Regions from separate parts of the Janthinobacterium sp. GW823-FHT03B06 genome, predicted to be linked through region 4. Evidence: predicted binding sites of a transcription regulator. Region 4 holds the regulator's gene; each other region holds the start of a gene.
What was found. The regulator sigma-54, encoded in region 4, starts transcription at its own class of promoters, with help from an activator protein. The targets are predictions, from matches to a motif close to TGGCANGNAANCTGCTTT.
Positions count from the first base shown of each region.

Region 1: a site for sigma-54 is predicted at 1,328-1,345, ahead of AC1RBA_RS14930 (PEP-CTERM sorting domain-containing protein). Genes of this name have one in related genera too.
Region 2: a site for sigma-54 is predicted at 2,370-2,387, ahead of AC1RBA_RS27710 (beta-propeller fold lactonase family protein). Genes of this name have one in related genera too.
Region 3: a site for sigma-54 is predicted at 2,102-2,119, ahead of AC1RBA_RS18645 (PEP-CTERM sorting domain-containing protein). Genes of this name have one in related genera too.

Region 1 covers NZ_JBXAJE010000004.1:62,336-66,173, forward strand. Annotated here, with positions in the region: gene AC1RBA_RS14925 (ExeM/NucH family extracellular endonuclease) at 1-903, opposite strand, end outside; gene AC1RBA_RS14930 (PEP-CTERM sorting domain-containing protein) at 1,354-2,094, shown strand; gene AC1RBA_RS14935 (TIGR03790 family protein) at 2,149-3,159, opposite strand; gene AC1RBA_RS14940 (FxDxF family PEP-CTERM protein) at 3,314-3,838, opposite strand, start outside.
Region 2 covers NZ_JBXAJE010000016.1:8,574-12,411, reverse strand. Annotated here, with positions in the region: gene adh (aldehyde dehydrogenase) at 1-1,012, opposite strand, end outside; gene AC1RBA_RS27710 (beta-propeller fold lactonase family protein) at 1,349-2,305, opposite strand; gene AC1RBA_RS27705 (TonB-dependent receptor family protein) at 2,510-3,838, shown strand, end outside.
Region 3 covers NZ_JBXAJE010000005.1:268,746-272,583, reverse strand. Annotated here, with positions in the region: gene AC1RBA_RS18660 (phasin family protein) at 1-35, shown strand, start outside; gene AC1RBA_RS18655 (KGG domain-containing protein) at 84-467, shown strand; gene AC1RBA_RS18650 (YgjP-like metallopeptidase domain-containing protein) at 648-1,160, shown strand; gene AC1RBA_RS18645 (PEP-CTERM sorting domain-containing protein) at 1,320-1,913, opposite strand; gene AC1RBA_RS18640 (LOG family protein) at 2,263-2,808, opposite strand; gene AC1RBA_RS18635 (tetratricopeptide repeat protein) at 2,820-3,593, opposite strand; gene AC1RBA_RS18630 (TetR/AcrR family transcriptional regulator) at 3,635-3,838, opposite strand, start outside.
Region 4 covers NZ_JBXAJE010000003.1:194,839-198,676, reverse strand. Annotated here, with positions in the region: gene lptA (lipopolysaccharide transport periplasmic protein LptA) at 1-62, shown strand, start outside; gene lptB (LPS export ABC transporter ATP-binding protein) at 62-817, shown strand; gene AC1RBA_RS11890 (RNA polymerase factor sigma-54) at 822-2,300, shown strand; gene hpf (ribosome hibernation-promoting factor, HPF/YfiA family) at 2,370-2,729, shown strand; gene AC1RBA_RS11880 (enoyl-CoA hydratase/isomerase family protein) at 2,861-3,838, shown strand, end outside.

The DNA.
Region 1 (3,838 bases), on a different contig from region 4:
TTGCTGCTGGTCGTTGCCGAACTGGACGATGACAGGATAATTGCCCACCGGCACGCCAGCGGCCACCAGCAGGCTCACGCTGGCGCTCTCGCCCGCCACGCCGGCCGCGCTGAAATTGGCCAGGCTGATGCCGGCCACGGCCGGCGAGCTCAAGGTAGCAGCATTCACCACGCCATCGACGTCGGACGCGCGCAGTACGGCGCTGCCGCCACTGCCCAGCGCCAGCGCCAGGCTGGCCGGGCAGCTGGTGATGATCTGGTGCACGACGGGGCCGCCGCAGACATTCAGCGGCGAGGCGGTGTTGCGCGGCGTCACGCTGCCGGCGGCGAAGTCCACGCTGTTATCGTCCGTGTCGCCGCAGCCGCCATTCGCCCGCGCGATCGACAGGGTATTCGATGGCGCGGGAGCGACGGCGCCCTCAAAACCGTTGGCCGTGCCGAAACCGACGAGGTCGACGACGGCGGCACCCGTGGGGCTGGTGCCCGTCTGGGCCGTCTTGTTATTACTCAGCAACACCTTGCCCGCCGTACCGGACATGGCCAGGCTGCCCGAGGCATCCGGCGCGGGCAAGTCCTGCGTGCCGCCCGTCCCCTTGGCTTGCTGGACCAGCAAATACTGGCCCGGTTGCAAATCGATAGCCGGCAACGCCGTCACGGCCCAGCTCGAACCGGCGGCGGACGCGTATTGCACGCTCCAGTTGCTCAGGTTCACGGGGCTGGCGCCACGGTTGAACAGTTCGATAAAATCGTTGCGATACAGCGCGCCGTTGTTGCCGCCACCGCCATACACCTGGCTGATGACAATATCGGAAGCCGCCAGGGCCGGCACGGACAGGCTGGCCAGCAGGGTAGCCATGACGGTCAGGCGCAGCGGCGTGCGCAAGGGGGAAAACGAGGTGTGCATGAGGATCCCGGTCGGTAAATAGATGGCGCCGGTCCCGCAGGATGGGCCGGCGCGCCACAATTAACAAAAGTATTTCAGACTTGTTATTTGCATATTAAAGGCCGGGGATGACGACTTGATGACATTTGATTAAGCCGAATGGAGTAAAGCCTCGTCCGTCAGCTATTTCCGATGCCTGCTGAAACGTATTTTATGAACAACATATGGCACCGTGTGGCAAGTCAAAAAGACGCCGCCAGGAAAAATGTGATATATTTCAGGCAAATAAATTTTGTTCCTGACAACAACAACCAGCTTCGCAACAATGAGAGCAGGCCCCAGCCTCGCTTGCCTCTTGGGATGCACATCCGGCCATGCACACAAAGGTCGCATTACCGGTAGCAATATTAATCGCATCACGAACGGACAGCGCACGGCGCGACGCTCGCATGCATTCTGAAGAGATAGACCATGTTAAAACCACGCAAGCAATACTCCGTTTTCTGCGCCGCCATGGCGGCAGCCCTGTTCATGACGGCCGGATTGGCGCAGGCACAGACAGTTGCGGCACAGACCAATGCGGACAGCAAGCGCTGCGAAGCGGGCAATGCGGATGGCGGTGGCAAGGGCGCCGAATTCAACCCCGACAGTTCAAGCAGCGCCTGCAGCCTGGCGAATGGTTTCGTCAACTTTGGCGCGCGCAGCAATGACGGTGTTGGCTCGACGCCCGAATTTGGTACCGGCGAGTCAGACCAGGTATTGCGCACGCCTGCATTTTCCGGCAATGACCATCGTCTGGCCAACGCTCTGGGACAGCCTGCCGATGCAGGATACGGCGCCAATGCCAGCCTGCTGGCCAGCACCGGCCAGCACCATTTCGGCAGCCGCGATTTCGTGTATGCGCAGGAAGAACCAGCCATCGAAGGCCGTGGCTATCAAGCTGGCCGCAGCCTGCGTGCCGGCGACGTGTATGAACCGCTGCTGGTCTCGTCTGGCGGCGGCATCGCGCCGCCGGCCGGTGGCGGCGGTGTCGGCGGCGGCGGCGCCAGCGGCGGTTTCGACCGCAGCGGCGGCGGCGCGATCGGCACTGGCGGCAATGGCGTCGTAGTGCCGCCGATTCCTCCCGTACCGGAACCGGAAACCTATGTGATGTTGCTGGCAGGCCTGGGACTGCTGAGCTGGATCGGCCGCCGCCGCAACGGCAAGGCATAAAAAAGATGGCTCATACGAGCCATTTTTTTTGCCTTCAATCACGCCAGCATGCCGTCAGCGGCGGAAGCTGGCGTAGGGCGCCGCCAGAGGATCGCCGATGAACAGCCCCTGCGCCGGCCAGGCGACGCTGCCCCAGTACGCTTCAAGCGCCGTCATGCCGCTCAGGTAGCGGCGCAGCAGCACCGTGGGGTTGGGAAATTTCTGCCAATAATTACAAGGCTCGCTGACGGTGCCGTAACTGGCGGTCGCGCCCGCTTCCAGCCAACGCTGGCTGCTCATCTGCGCCGTGCCCTGCAAATCGCCGCCAAACGACGTCAGGTGGTCGGCCAGAGCGCCCGGCAGAAAACGCAAGGTATCGAGCTTGTCCACCTTCGCCATGCCCGTCTGGTACACCATGATGTCCTGTGCGCCTTCCAGCACATCGGCCTTCATGTTCTTGATCGTCAGCTTGCGTTGGCGCACCACTCCGGCCGGTGGAAAAAATGCCGCGCGGCTGTTGCGCGCGCCTTCGCTCGTGTTCAGGTAATAGGCACTGGCGGCCGGCACGGCAAAACCGCTGGCCGTGCCGCGATCGACGACCGCCTTGGCCTCTTCGACAAAATCGATGGGCAGCAACATCGACAGACGCATGCCCAGCTGGCTGAATGGCTGGGCCGTATCGCTGTTGAAATAGGTACTGGGCTTGCCGGCGCCGCAGCTCTTCGAACACTGCCCGGCGTCATATCCCAAGGTAAAGGCCGAGGTGATGGAATTGCATTCGACCGCATACGGCGCGCTCCATACCATCAGCACCGCTTGGATACCTGGCTTCAGCTGGCCGTCGATGCGCTCCTTCAGTTGAGCGAACTGGTCCATGCTCAGCTTGCGCGGCCGGTTTGGAATATGCACATGCACGATATTGGCGGCAGGAATGGCATGCGCCTGGCGGTAATACGCCCCCACCTCGATACTGTTCGGTTCAGCATCATTGATGACGATGGCCAATTGTGACGGCTGCAAGCCGGGTGCGGCGCCATGGGCGCTACTGGCCAGCAATGCCAGCGACAGACAGAATGAAATACGCAATGGGGTACCGGGAAAAATACACGTGCGATTGATCAAAACGGCCGTTTGCCGGCCGCCCATTGTGCCAACAATTATAGCCTTGAAAATAGCCGCGGAAGCGCTGCAAAAAAAAACGGAGGCCGAGGCCTCCGCTTTTCCGTTCACGCCACGGCCATCACGCCTGCTGCTTGCGGCGGCGCGCCATGAAACCCACAAGGCCCAGGCCTGCCAGCAACATGGCATAGGTTTCCGGTTCCGGCACGGGATTGACGGACACGTTGCCGCTATAGCTGCCGCCGGCCGCCGAGGCCACGTAGCCATTCACTTCCAGGAAGTAGTCGCCGGCGCCCAGCGGCGCTGCGTTCGACGAAAGCACCCAGGCCTGGTCCGCCGCCGTGAAGTTCAACAGGTCCAGCGTTCCTTGCAAGACGACGCCGCCGGCATTCTTCAGACTGAAACCCGTCAAGGTCAGGCCCGAGTTCAGGCTGGGCTTCAGGGAAGTGGCCAGGCCGCTAAAATCATTACTACCGGTCAAGGTGAACAGGAATTTGTCGCTGAAGAAATTGTGCTCGACGCCGGCCAACTGGCCCGGTGCCAGCGTAAACGAGCCGAACAGGTTGCTGCCCGAATAATCGAGCAAGTCCTGCGTCAGGTCGACAGGCGCGTGGCTGATGTCGACGGGGGCGGCTTGCGCGCCCAG
Region 2 (3,838 bases), on a different contig from region 4:
TGGACGAGTCGAGCGGATTGCCCTGCTTGATGGCGGCCACGCGCTTCAGGGCCCGTTCGATGAATTTCTCGTAGATCGATTCCTGGATCAGCACGCGCGATGGGCAGGTGCACACCTCGCCTTGATTCAGCGCAAACATGGCAAAGCCTTCCAGGCACTTGTCGAAATACTCGTCGTCCGCATCCATCACGTCTTCAAAGAAGATGTTCGGCGATTTGCCGCCCAGCTCCAGGGTGACGGGAATCAGGTTTTGCGCCGCGTAGCCCATGATCAGGCGGCCCGTGCCCGTTTCGCCCGTGAAGGCAATCTTGGCGATGCGCTTGCTCGAGGCCAGCGGCTTGCCCGCTTCCAGGCCGAAACCGTTGATGATGTTCAACACGCCCGGTGGCAGCAGGTCGCCGATCAGCTCGATCAACACCATGATGGAAGCGGGGGTTTGCTCTGCCGGTTTCAGGACGACGCAATTGCCGGCGGCCAGGGCTGGCGCCAGTTTCCACACGGCCATCAGAATCGGGAAATTCCACGGAATGATCTGGCCCACGACGCCCAGCGGCTCGTGGTAGTGGTAGGCATAGGTTTCCGCATCGATTTGCGCGACGGAACCTTCCTGCGCGCGGATGCAACCGGCGAAGTAACGGAAATGGTCGATGGCCAGCGGAATGTCCGCGTTCATCGTTTCGCGGATCGGCTTGCCGTTATCGATCGTTTCCGCCGTCGCGATCAAGCTCAGGTTCTGTTCGATGCGGTCGGCGATGCGGTTCAGGATGTTGGCGCGCTCGGCGGGCGAAGTCTTGCCCCAGGCCTCCTTGGCGGCATGCGCGGCATCCAGCGCCAGCTCGACGTCTTCCGTCGTGGAACGGGCGATTTCGCAAAACGGCAAGCCCGTGATCGGCGTAATGTTAGGAAAGTATTCACCTTTTACTGGTGCAACGAATTTGCCGCCGATGTAATTGTCATAGCGTTGTTTGAAGGGATTGGCTACGCCCAGTTTGCTGATGTCTGCGAGATTCATGTCGTCCTCTATCGGGTTAATTAGAATGGAATTACTTAATTAAAATCAAACGTCCTGGTACAGATGGGGTGAGTACACGCAGTCTTCCGCAAATGCCGTGCCAGCTCGCCATCCCACTACAAACTTAGCCGCTTTTGCCCTTGTTGCAAGGGCGCGGCCTCAATACCGGTGCGCTTTTCGGCGCATGCCCGGGCTTGAGCCGCGGGAGCGGGCCTGTTTGCGTTTTGAACAAAGTGAAGGCATCCTGTTCCAATCCGGGCCAGCCCTGCTGCTGCGGCCCGTCGCCGCTGCACAATGGAACAGGTGTACCAGACTGGAACACCTGTTCCTGTAACGCTACCGAATCACCACGCCCCATGGCAATTCGCCGACGGCAATATCGGCCACCTTGCGCGCGCTGGCCGTATCGATGACGGAGACGCTGTTCGAGCGGCCATTGGCCACGTACAGCTTGGCCCCGTCGGGCGTGATGGCCATGTTCCATGGGCGCTTGCCGACGGGAATGGTGGCCGTCACCTGCTTGCTGGCCGTATCGATCACCATCACCGTGCCGTCCGTGCCATTCGATACATACACTTGCTTGCCACCGGGATGGACGACGATGCCATTCGCATTCTTACCTGCTGGAATGGTGGCGATGGCCTTGCGCGCCGTCATATCGATCACGTAGACAGCATTGACCAGTTCGCACGCCACGTAGGCAAGGCCCGAATCCGGACTGAAACCGATGCCGCGCGGACGCAAGCCCACGGCGATGGACGCGACCTGGCGGCGTTGCGCCACATCAATGACATCGACTTGCTCGGCCTCTTCCGCACTGACCAGCAGCCAGCGCCCATCGGGGCTGAAGACGGCATGTTCCGGGTTGCGTCCCTGCACCTTGATATCGGCAAGCACGACGCCCGTCTGGCCATCAAGCAAGGCCACGCTATTGTTTTCCTCGACGGCCACGGCCACGTAACGACCGTCGTGCGAGGCGCTCACGCCTTCGGGCGACTTGCCCAGCGCCACCATGCGGACTGGTGCGCCAGCTTCGTTATCGATCAGCAGCAAGGCGCTGCTGGCCGCATCGGTGACAAACAATTGCCGCCCGGTGGGGTCGGCGGCGATGCCGCGCGGACGCTTGCCTGTGGCGATCTGGCGCACGACCTGGTCGGTCGCCGTGTCGATCACGCTCACGGTGCCCGATTTTTCATTGGGGACATAGGCAAAAGGAGCGGCCTGGAGGGCGGTGCTGGCAAGCGCCGGCAGCAGCCAGCACACCTGGCGCAAGCGCGGGAAGAAGTTGGGCATAATCACCTTTTCAATGGCAAAACACAGGAAAAGCGCGCGGTAGCGGCGCATCTGATAATTGCTGCATGCAAACGCCGTGCCACTGACACGCGTATAATTTCCGCCCACCAATGGAGACATGGCAGGCATATTGCTTGATACAACTATGCAGACCTGCGCCGCTCACGCGCTCAAGCAGGCTTTTATTCACATTGGAGAATCCGCATGCAGCATCGTTTCCGCCTGAACACCATCGCCAGCCTGTTTGTCGCCGGCAGCGCCACCCTGGCCCCCCACGTCTTTGCCGCCGAGCCCGCTGACTTGGCCGCCGGGCAACTCATGGATACGGTGGTCATCAGCGGCAGCCGCATCGCCCACCCCAGCCAGGAAGTGCCCGCGTCCATCGACGTCGTCGACAGCACCCGCATCCAGGACGGCCAAATCCGCGTCAATGCCTCGGAAGCGCTGGCCGCCGTGCCGGGTCTGGTCGTACAAAACCGCCAAAACTACGCACAAGACTTGCAAATCTCGTCGCGCGGCTTCGGCGCCCGCTCGGCCTTCGGCGTGCGCGGCGTCAAGCTGATCAGCGATGGCATTCCCGCCAGCATGCCCGACGGGCAAGGCCAGGCTGCCACCTTCAACCTCGATACGGCCGAGCGCATCGAAGTGCTGCGCGGGCCGTTTTCTGCCATCTACGGCAACCATTCAGGCGGCGTGATCCAGCTGTTTTCCAAGGATGGGCAAAATCCCCCGTCCGTCGAACTGAACGTGACGGGCGGCAGCTTCGGCACCAGCAAGGTGGACCTGTCGGCGCAGGGCCAGGCAGGCGGCATCGGCTACGTGCTCGACGGTTCGCGCTTCCGCACGGACGGCTTCCGCGACCACAGCGCCGCCACGCGCGAACAGGCGTTCGGCAAGATCACGGTCAAGCCGAATGCGGACAGCAAGCTGACCATCGTCGCCAACAGCCTGCACCAGGGCAACACGCAAGATCCTCTGGGTGCCACCTGGGCCACGTTTTCCCGCGATCCGCGCGGCGGCGAAATCGATGCGACGGACACGCAAAACCCGAAACGCACCCTGGCCGAACGCTACAACACGCGCAAGAGCATCGACCACCAGCAAATCGGCGCCACCTATGAACAATCGTTTGGCGAAAACCGCCTGCACGTGACGGCCTACGGCGGCAACCGCGACGTGATCCAGTACCAGGCTTTTACCAAGGGTTTCCAGGCGCCAGCCAGCCATTCGGGCGGCGTGGTCGACTTCCAGCGTGAGTTCTACGGCATCGACACCAACTGGCTGCACGTGAACCAGCTGGCAGGCGGCAAGCTGAGCACCACCATCGGCATCGACTATGGCCGCTCCAGCGATGATCGCACCGGCTATGAGAATTACATCGGCAACACGTTTGGCGTGAAGGGCAAGCTGCGCCGCGACGAGCAGGATGTCGTCTCCAGCCTCGATCCGTATATCCAGACAGAATGGCAGAGCGGGCCATGGCTGCTCAGCGCAGGTGTGCGCTACAGCAAGATGAAAGTGTCGGTCAACGAC
Region 3 (3,838 bases), on a different contig from region 4:
ACGATAACAGCAGGCAATCCGATCAGGCGCATTGAGCGCCTGCACAGACCACTTGACCCCCACTCGACAGCAAGGAGAGCGACATGGCTAGCAATCAAGGTAATGAACAGGGCAAAGGCACTGGCAGCAGCCAGAAAGCCAGCGAATCGGGCAGCGCCAAAGGCACGAGCAAGCGCGGTTTCGCCGCCATGAATGAGGAACAGCAACGCGAAATTGCCAGCAAGGGCGGCCAGGCAGCCCATCAAAAAGGCACGGCGCATGAATTCGACTCGGAAGAAGCACGCCGTGCCGGGCAGAAAGGCGGTGAAGCCGTCAGCCGCAACCGCGAACACATGGCGGAAATCGGCAGGAAAGGCGGCGAAAGCCGGCAATCGGCTCAGCGCGCCAATGAAAACCGCAGCAGCACGGCGGGGCGCAGCGGCGGCACGGGCCGTCAGGGCGGCAAGGACGAAGACGACAAGGGCTGACCGGGCTGCGGGACTTGCCGGGCCGAGCGAGCGGCTTAGCCCGGCAACGCACGGCTTGGCGCGCGAAGGCACGGGGCGGCCCTGGCAGCTCCGTGCAAGGGGTGGCGCAGCGCGGGGCGCGGCGGTATGGTACATTCTCGCCTTACCGACACCTCCGCGCCAAGTCCCGCCCTTCCCCGCATGCAGCCATCCCTGAAATACCTGAGCGCCTATTCCGAACAAACGCAAGCGCAAGTGCAGCAACTGATCGCGCAAGACAAGCTGGGCGAAGTGTTATTAAAACGCTACCCGAACGCGCACGATGTGCGCAACGACAAATCGCTGTACCAGTATGTGCAGGACTTGAAGAATGAATTCCTGCGCAATGCCGAGCCGATCAACAAGGTGGCGTTCGACAGCAAGATCCATGTGATCCAGCATGCGCTGGGCTTGCATACCTCGATCTCGCGCGTGCAGGGAGGCAAGCTCAAGGCCAAACATGAAATCCGCGTGGCGACCATGTTCAAGGAAGTGCCGCTGGAATTCCTGCGCATGATCGCCGTGCACGAACTGGCGCACGTCAAGGAAAAGCAGCACGACAAGGCCTTCTACAAGCTGTGCACATATATGGAACCGCAGTACCACCAGTACGAATTCGACGTGCGCCTGTACCTGACCCAGCTCGACCTGTCAGGCCAGCGCCTGTGGTCATGAACTGCTGCGGATGACGGTCTGCGCATGAAGTCCACGTGAAAATGCCGCCCGGCATACTGGGCGGCATTGTTCGAGTGCGCTGGCTAGTCAGCATGGCCGCCCGGTAAAACGGGCGGCTTTTTTACAGGCGCGCCGGCATGGCCGGCACCATGTTCAGGCTCAGGCGGCGTTCTTGCGGCGAAGCATGAAGCCAAGCAGGCCCAAACCGCCCAGCAGCATGCCGTAGGTGGCCGGTTCCGGCACGGCGCTCACGCTGGCGGCGATATTGTCGACCTGGAAGGTATGCAAGGCGCCTTCCTTCCACGTTGCCGACAGCAGATTGCTGAAACCCGTAAACGTGTAATCGGCGAAGGTGTGGCCGCCGCCGAGGGTGAAGGTCTGGCTCACCGTGCCGCCGCCCACTTGGTGGCCGACGAAGGTCACGTCAAAGGAACCGGGCAAGCTCACGAAGTCAGCCAGGCTGATCGAGCTCAGCGAGAAAGCGCCGCCATCGGCACGGCTCAGGGTAGTCGTCGACAGGAGCGTCGCACCGAGACCGGCCGAACCGGCATAGGCGAGGCTATTCTGGTGTGCCGAGCTCAGCAGCCCGAAACTGCTGTCGAAGTTGTAGCCGCCTTCGGAGTAGGACTTGAACACGGAACCAAAGTAGCCGGGTTGTTCCAGCGGATCGAAGCCGATGATGGTGGTTTGTGCGTGGGCGCCGCCAGCGCTGGCCAGAATGGCGGCGACAGCGGTCGCTCGCAAGAGGGTCATAGGTTTCAAAATAGCATCCTTTCGAGATGATGAAGTAGCGTGGTTGTGGCAACTTGAAATGGACCGGCACCTTTTTTTTGGGAGTCTGTACAACGCTCGTCGGTGTCCGATATTCCTAACTTTGAACCATGCCAGTAGACCACAGCCATGCTTAAAAATCATCTTCATTTTCAAAAAAACATGCTATTACTGCAATTTTTTTGCCATATTTTTATTAATTAACTCATCAGGCCCGATCAATTTTCCCATGCGGAAATAAAAAAGCCATGCAGTGCGTACTGCATGGCCCTTGCAAGCGACAGGGAAAATAGGTGCCTGGCGGCATACGCACCGCCAGGCGAAAACGGCATTACGGCGCGCACTCCTTCAGGCGCTGCACCAGCGCGGCAGGATCGGCGTCGGCATTGAGGAACGCCGCGTGCTGCGGGCGGATGAAACCCTGCTCCTTGCCGTTTTGCACGAAAGCAATCAAGCCATCATAGAAACGGTCGACATTGAGCAGGCCGATGGGCTTGGCATGCAAGCCCAGCTGGGCCCACGTGAGCATCTCGAACAGTTCTTCCAGGGTGCCATAACCGCCGGGCATGGCGATGAAGGCATCGGACAGGCTGGCCATCATCGCCTTGCGCTCATGCATGTCCTTCACGATGAACTGGCGCGTCAAGCCCATGTGGCCCACTTCGCGTTCCACCAGCTGGGTGGGAATCACGCCCGTTACCTCGCCGCCCAGGCGCAGCACTTCATCGGCGATCACGCCCATCAGGCCCACTTTTCCGCCGCCATACACGAGCGAAATATTTTCCGCCACCAGCACGCGCGCCAGATCGCGCGCCGCCACGGCATAGTCCGGCGAGACGCCCGCGTTGGCGCCACAGTACACACATAAAGCCTTGATCACAGTCGTCCCTACCCTTTCAATTCATCGATCGCCGCCTCGACTTCGAGGCGTTCCTTGGCGTCCAGTGCCACGCACTCGGCCGCCTTTTCATACAAGGCCAGCGCTTCCGCCAGCTTTTTCTTTCCATCGAGCATATTCAATGCGCGCGCATATTCGCTGTGCGCGAGCGCCGAATACGGCGTCAGGGCCAGCGCCGTCTTGAAGTGCTGGTAGCCGTCTTCCTTGTTGGCGCCATAGGTCAGCCCCCCTATCATGACGCCGACCTTGTCGATAATTTCCGTATGATAAATCCCAAACGCGATATGCGCTTCCGCATGCATGGGCGCGATCGTCATCGTGCGGTCCAGGCTGTTGCGCACGCGCGCGCCCATGCCCTGCGCCAGCGCCTTGACGACGGAAGTGCCGAGCGCGTAGCGGCCCAGGCTGTAGGCATGCCAGTAGTAGCCGGCCGGATTGTCCGGCTGCTCGCTCTGCTGGCGCTCACAGCGCTCGGCCACTTCCTCGTACATGTCGAGTTTCTGGCTGTCATTGCCTTCCAGGTGCGTGGCGTAGATGCAGGTGGCCTTGTGCGCCACCGCATAACCGGGCACGCCGACGGCCAGGCCCAGCTTCACGGCGCGCTCGAAGTCGCCCGCATGGAAGGCCAGCCAGGCTTGCACCAGCGCAGGGTGCGTGGGAAACGGTTCCACGTCGCCCGCATGCAGGCGCGACCAGGCCGCTTCCAGGGTTTGCGGGGTGTAGACATATGCTGCGTCCGGATAGGGAAATTGTTTCCAAGCCATATATCTCTCCTGTAATTGACGACGTGGCGCCAACAGCCGCATCAGTCGTTCTTGAGTTTGGTCACATACTCTTCCGACAGTTTGCGAAACAGCAAATGCGTTTCATTGCGCAAATAGGGCCCGATCAGGGACAGCACCTGGTAGCAGCCGCGCGCCAGCGCATCGGACATCGATTGCTGCTCGCTGTACTTGCGCGGATTGCGCACGTATTCGTACGACAGCCAGTAGGTGGCGACGACCACCAT
Region 4 (3,838 bases):
CGAAGACCAAGGCGCCCGCGGCGGAGAGAGCGCCGGCCACACCTGTGCCAGGAACGAAATAATGGACAATACCCGTTGCGGCAGCACCCTGATCGTTCGCGGACTGCAGAAAACCTATGGCAAGCGGCAGGTCGTGCATGATGTCTCGCTGCAAGTCGAATGCGGCGAAGTGGTGGGGCTGCTGGGCCCGAACGGCGCCGGCAAGACCACCTCGTTCTACATGATCGTCGGCCTGGTGCCGTCGGATGGCGGCAGCATCGACATCAGCGGCGTGGACATTTCCAGCCTGCCGATCCACCGCCGCGCGCAGATGGGCCTGTCGTATCTGCCGCAGGAGGCGTCCGTGTTCCGCAAGCTGACGGTGGAAGACAATATCCGCGCCGTGCTGGAAATCCAGACCGTCGAAGGCCGTCCTTTGAAGAAGGCCGAGATCGAGGAACGCCTGGATAAACTGCTGGCCGACTTGCAGATTGAAAAGTTGCGCGAGAACCAGGCGCTGTCCCTGTCGGGCGGCGAGCGCCGCCGCGTGGAAATCGCCCGCGCCCTGGCCACCGATCCCCGTTTCGTGCTGCTCGACGAACCGTTCGCCGGCGTCGACCCGATCGCCGTGATCGAGATCCAGCGCATCGTGCGCTTCTTGAAGGAGCGCAATATCGGCGTGCTGATCACCGATCATAATGTGCGCGAGACGCTGGGTATTTGCGACCGTGCCTACATCATCAACCAGGGCTCGGTACTGGCGTCGGGACGCCCCGACGACATCATCGCGAACGAGTCGGTACGCCGGGTCTATCTGGGCGAACACTTCCGCATGTAAGCCAATGAAACAATCATTGCAGCTGCGCACTTCGCAGCACCTGGCACTGACGCCGCAGTTGCAGCAATCGATACGCCTGTTGCAATTGTCTACTCTGGAATTGCATCAGGAACTCGAGCAACTGCTGACGGACAATCCCTTGCTCGAGCGCCTCGACGATCCGCTCGACCGTTCGCTGCGCCTGCTGTCCGACGGGGCCTTGAGCTCCACGGCCGCGCCGGCCGAAGCGCCGCCCCAGCCGCCAGGCCAGGAGGCGCCCGCGGCGCCGGCCGAAGCGGAAACCTTTGACGGCGAGGCGGGCGAGGGCCCGGCCGCCGCGGATGGCGGCGACAGCGACTGGAGCGAAGCGAGCCGGGGCAAGGCGCCCGACGACGAAGATTCCCGCCCGCAACTGGAGGCCCATCACTGTACCCTGCGCGAACACCTGATGGAGCAGATGCGCGTGACGGTGCTCGAATTGCGCGACCGCGCGCTGGTCGAGCTGATCATCGACGCGCTCGACGACAATGGCTACCTGGAAGAGTCGCTCGACGACATCCTGGCGCGCCTGCCGGAAGAGCTGGAAATCGATGCCGACGAGATGCGCACGGCCTTGTCGCTGCTGCAAAGTTTTGATCCGCCCGGCGTGGGCGCGCGCAATGCGTCCGAATGCCTGGCGCTGCAAATCAAGCGCTTGCCGCACATCGCCATGGTGACGCGGCGCATGGCCCTCGTCATCGTGGAAAAGCACCTGGCCTGGTTTGCCCAGCGCGATTTCAACAAGCTGAAAAAAGCCCTCGATTGCGACGATGAAGACTTGCGTGAAGCGCAGACGGTAATTCGCCAGTGCAACCCGCATCCGGGCGCCGTGTTCGCTGCGGACGTGTCCGATTACGTGGTGCCCGACGTCGTCGTCAAGCGCGCGCGCAATGGCTGGCAAGTGACCCTGAACAACGACGTCATGCCGCGCCTGCGCGTCAACGCCATGTACGCCAACTTGCTCAAGCAGGGCAAGGGCGAGGGCGCCATGGGTGCACAGTTGCAGGAAGCCAAGTGGCTGATCAAGAATATGCGCCAGCGCTTCGACACGATTCTGCGCGTGGCGCAGGCGATAGTAGAAAGACAAAAGAACTTTTTTTCGCATGGGGCCGTTGCCATGCGCCCCCTTGTGCTCCGTGAAATAGCTGATACACTGGGTTTACACGAGAGTACTATCTCGCGGGTAACAACTCAAAAGTACATGCTGACCCCGCACGGCATGTTCGAGTTGAAATATTTCTTTGGTAGCCACGTCGCCACCGAAGCGGGGGGCGAAGCGTCATCGACGGCGATACGGGCATTGATCGTGCAACTGACAGGAGCAGAAGACCCTAAAAATCCTTTATCCGACAGTAAGATTGCGGACATGCTGGGGGAACAAGGCATGGTGATTGCGCGACGTACTGTTGCCAAATACCGGGAAGCGTTAAAAATTCCGCCAGTGAGCCTGCGTAAGTGTTTGTAAGTTTTTTTCGGTTCCTCTGCGGGCCGGATACGATGGACCGCACGAACCCGATCATCTTTAGGAGTGTGTATGAATCTCACCATCAGCGGACATCATCTCGAAGTGACACCAGCCATCCGTGAATACGTACAAACGAAGCTGGAGCGCGTGAAACGTCATTTCGATCAAGTTATCGATATCGCCGTGATTCTGACCGTGGATAACCTCAAAGAGAAAGAAAAACGTCAAAAGGCCGAAGTCAACCTGCGTCTGAGTGGCAAAACTGTCTATGTGGAAAGCCTGGCGCACGACCTGTATGCCGCGATCGATACCCTGATCGACAAGCTCGATAGGCAAGTGATGAAATACAAAACCAAAGTGCAAGGGCACGGTAAAGAGGCGATCAAGCATCTGCCAGACAGTTCGGAAGAAGAATTCGCCCCCGCCTAAGCGGCCCGCGACTTTCAACCGGCTGTGATCAACTAAGGGCGCACATTGCGCCCTTTTTTGCGTCCAGCGAAACGCAATGTTCGCCGCGCAGGCGCTAGAATGTTTGCACTTTCACTTCTTTCCTGCCTGCCATGAGCGACCTCGTCCAGATTTCCATCCGCCACCGCACGGGCCACATCGTGCTCGACCGTCCGAAAGCCTTGAATTCCCTGTCGCTGGAGATGGTGCGCGCCCTGAGCGCGGCCTTGCTGGCCTGGCGCGACGATCCGCAGGTGGACGCCGTGGTGATCCGCTCCAGCAGCGAAAAAGCCCTGTGCGCGGGTGGCGACATCCGTTTCTTTTACGACGCGGGCCTGGCCACGCCGCAGGGCGGCAGCGCCTTGCTGGAAGATTTCTTTACGGAAGAATATGCTTTAAATCATCTGATTCACTTCTACCCGAAACCGTATATCGCCGTCATGGATGGGGTGGTGATGGGCGGCGGCATGGGCGTGGCGCAAGCGGGGCCCGGCAACCGCCTGCGCATCGTCACGGGCCGCACGCGCATGGCTATGCCGGAAGTCAATATCGGCCTGTTCCCCGACGTGGGCGGCAGTTACTTTTTATCCCGTCTGGCGGGTCAGCTGGGCCTGTACCTGGGCTTGACGGGTTTGACGATCAACGCGGCCGACGCCCTGTACACGGGCCTGGCCGACGTGTATCTGCCCGAGGCGCAGATGGGGGCGCTGCTGGCCCTGTTCGAGTCCACGCCGGGCGAAGGCTTGCCGGTCGCCATCAAGGCGCTGGCGGCGCCTTTCCAGGCCGAGGCGGGCGCTTCCCCCCTGGCCACGGCGCGCGCGGCGCTGGACCGCCACTTCAGCGCGGGTTCGGTGGCCGCCATCATGGCCTCGCTGGCGCAGGATGACGGCGCGTTCGCGGCGAAGGCGCTGGCGGCCATGCGCCTGCGCTCGCCCTTGATGATGTCGGTGACCCTGGAGTTGCTGCAGCGGGGCGCCCACCTGGGCGTGGCCGATTGCCTGCGCATGGAGCGCACGGTGGTGCGCCACAATTTCGAACATGGCGAAGTGCTCGAGGGCGTGCGCGCGCTGGTGGTCGACAAGGACAATGCG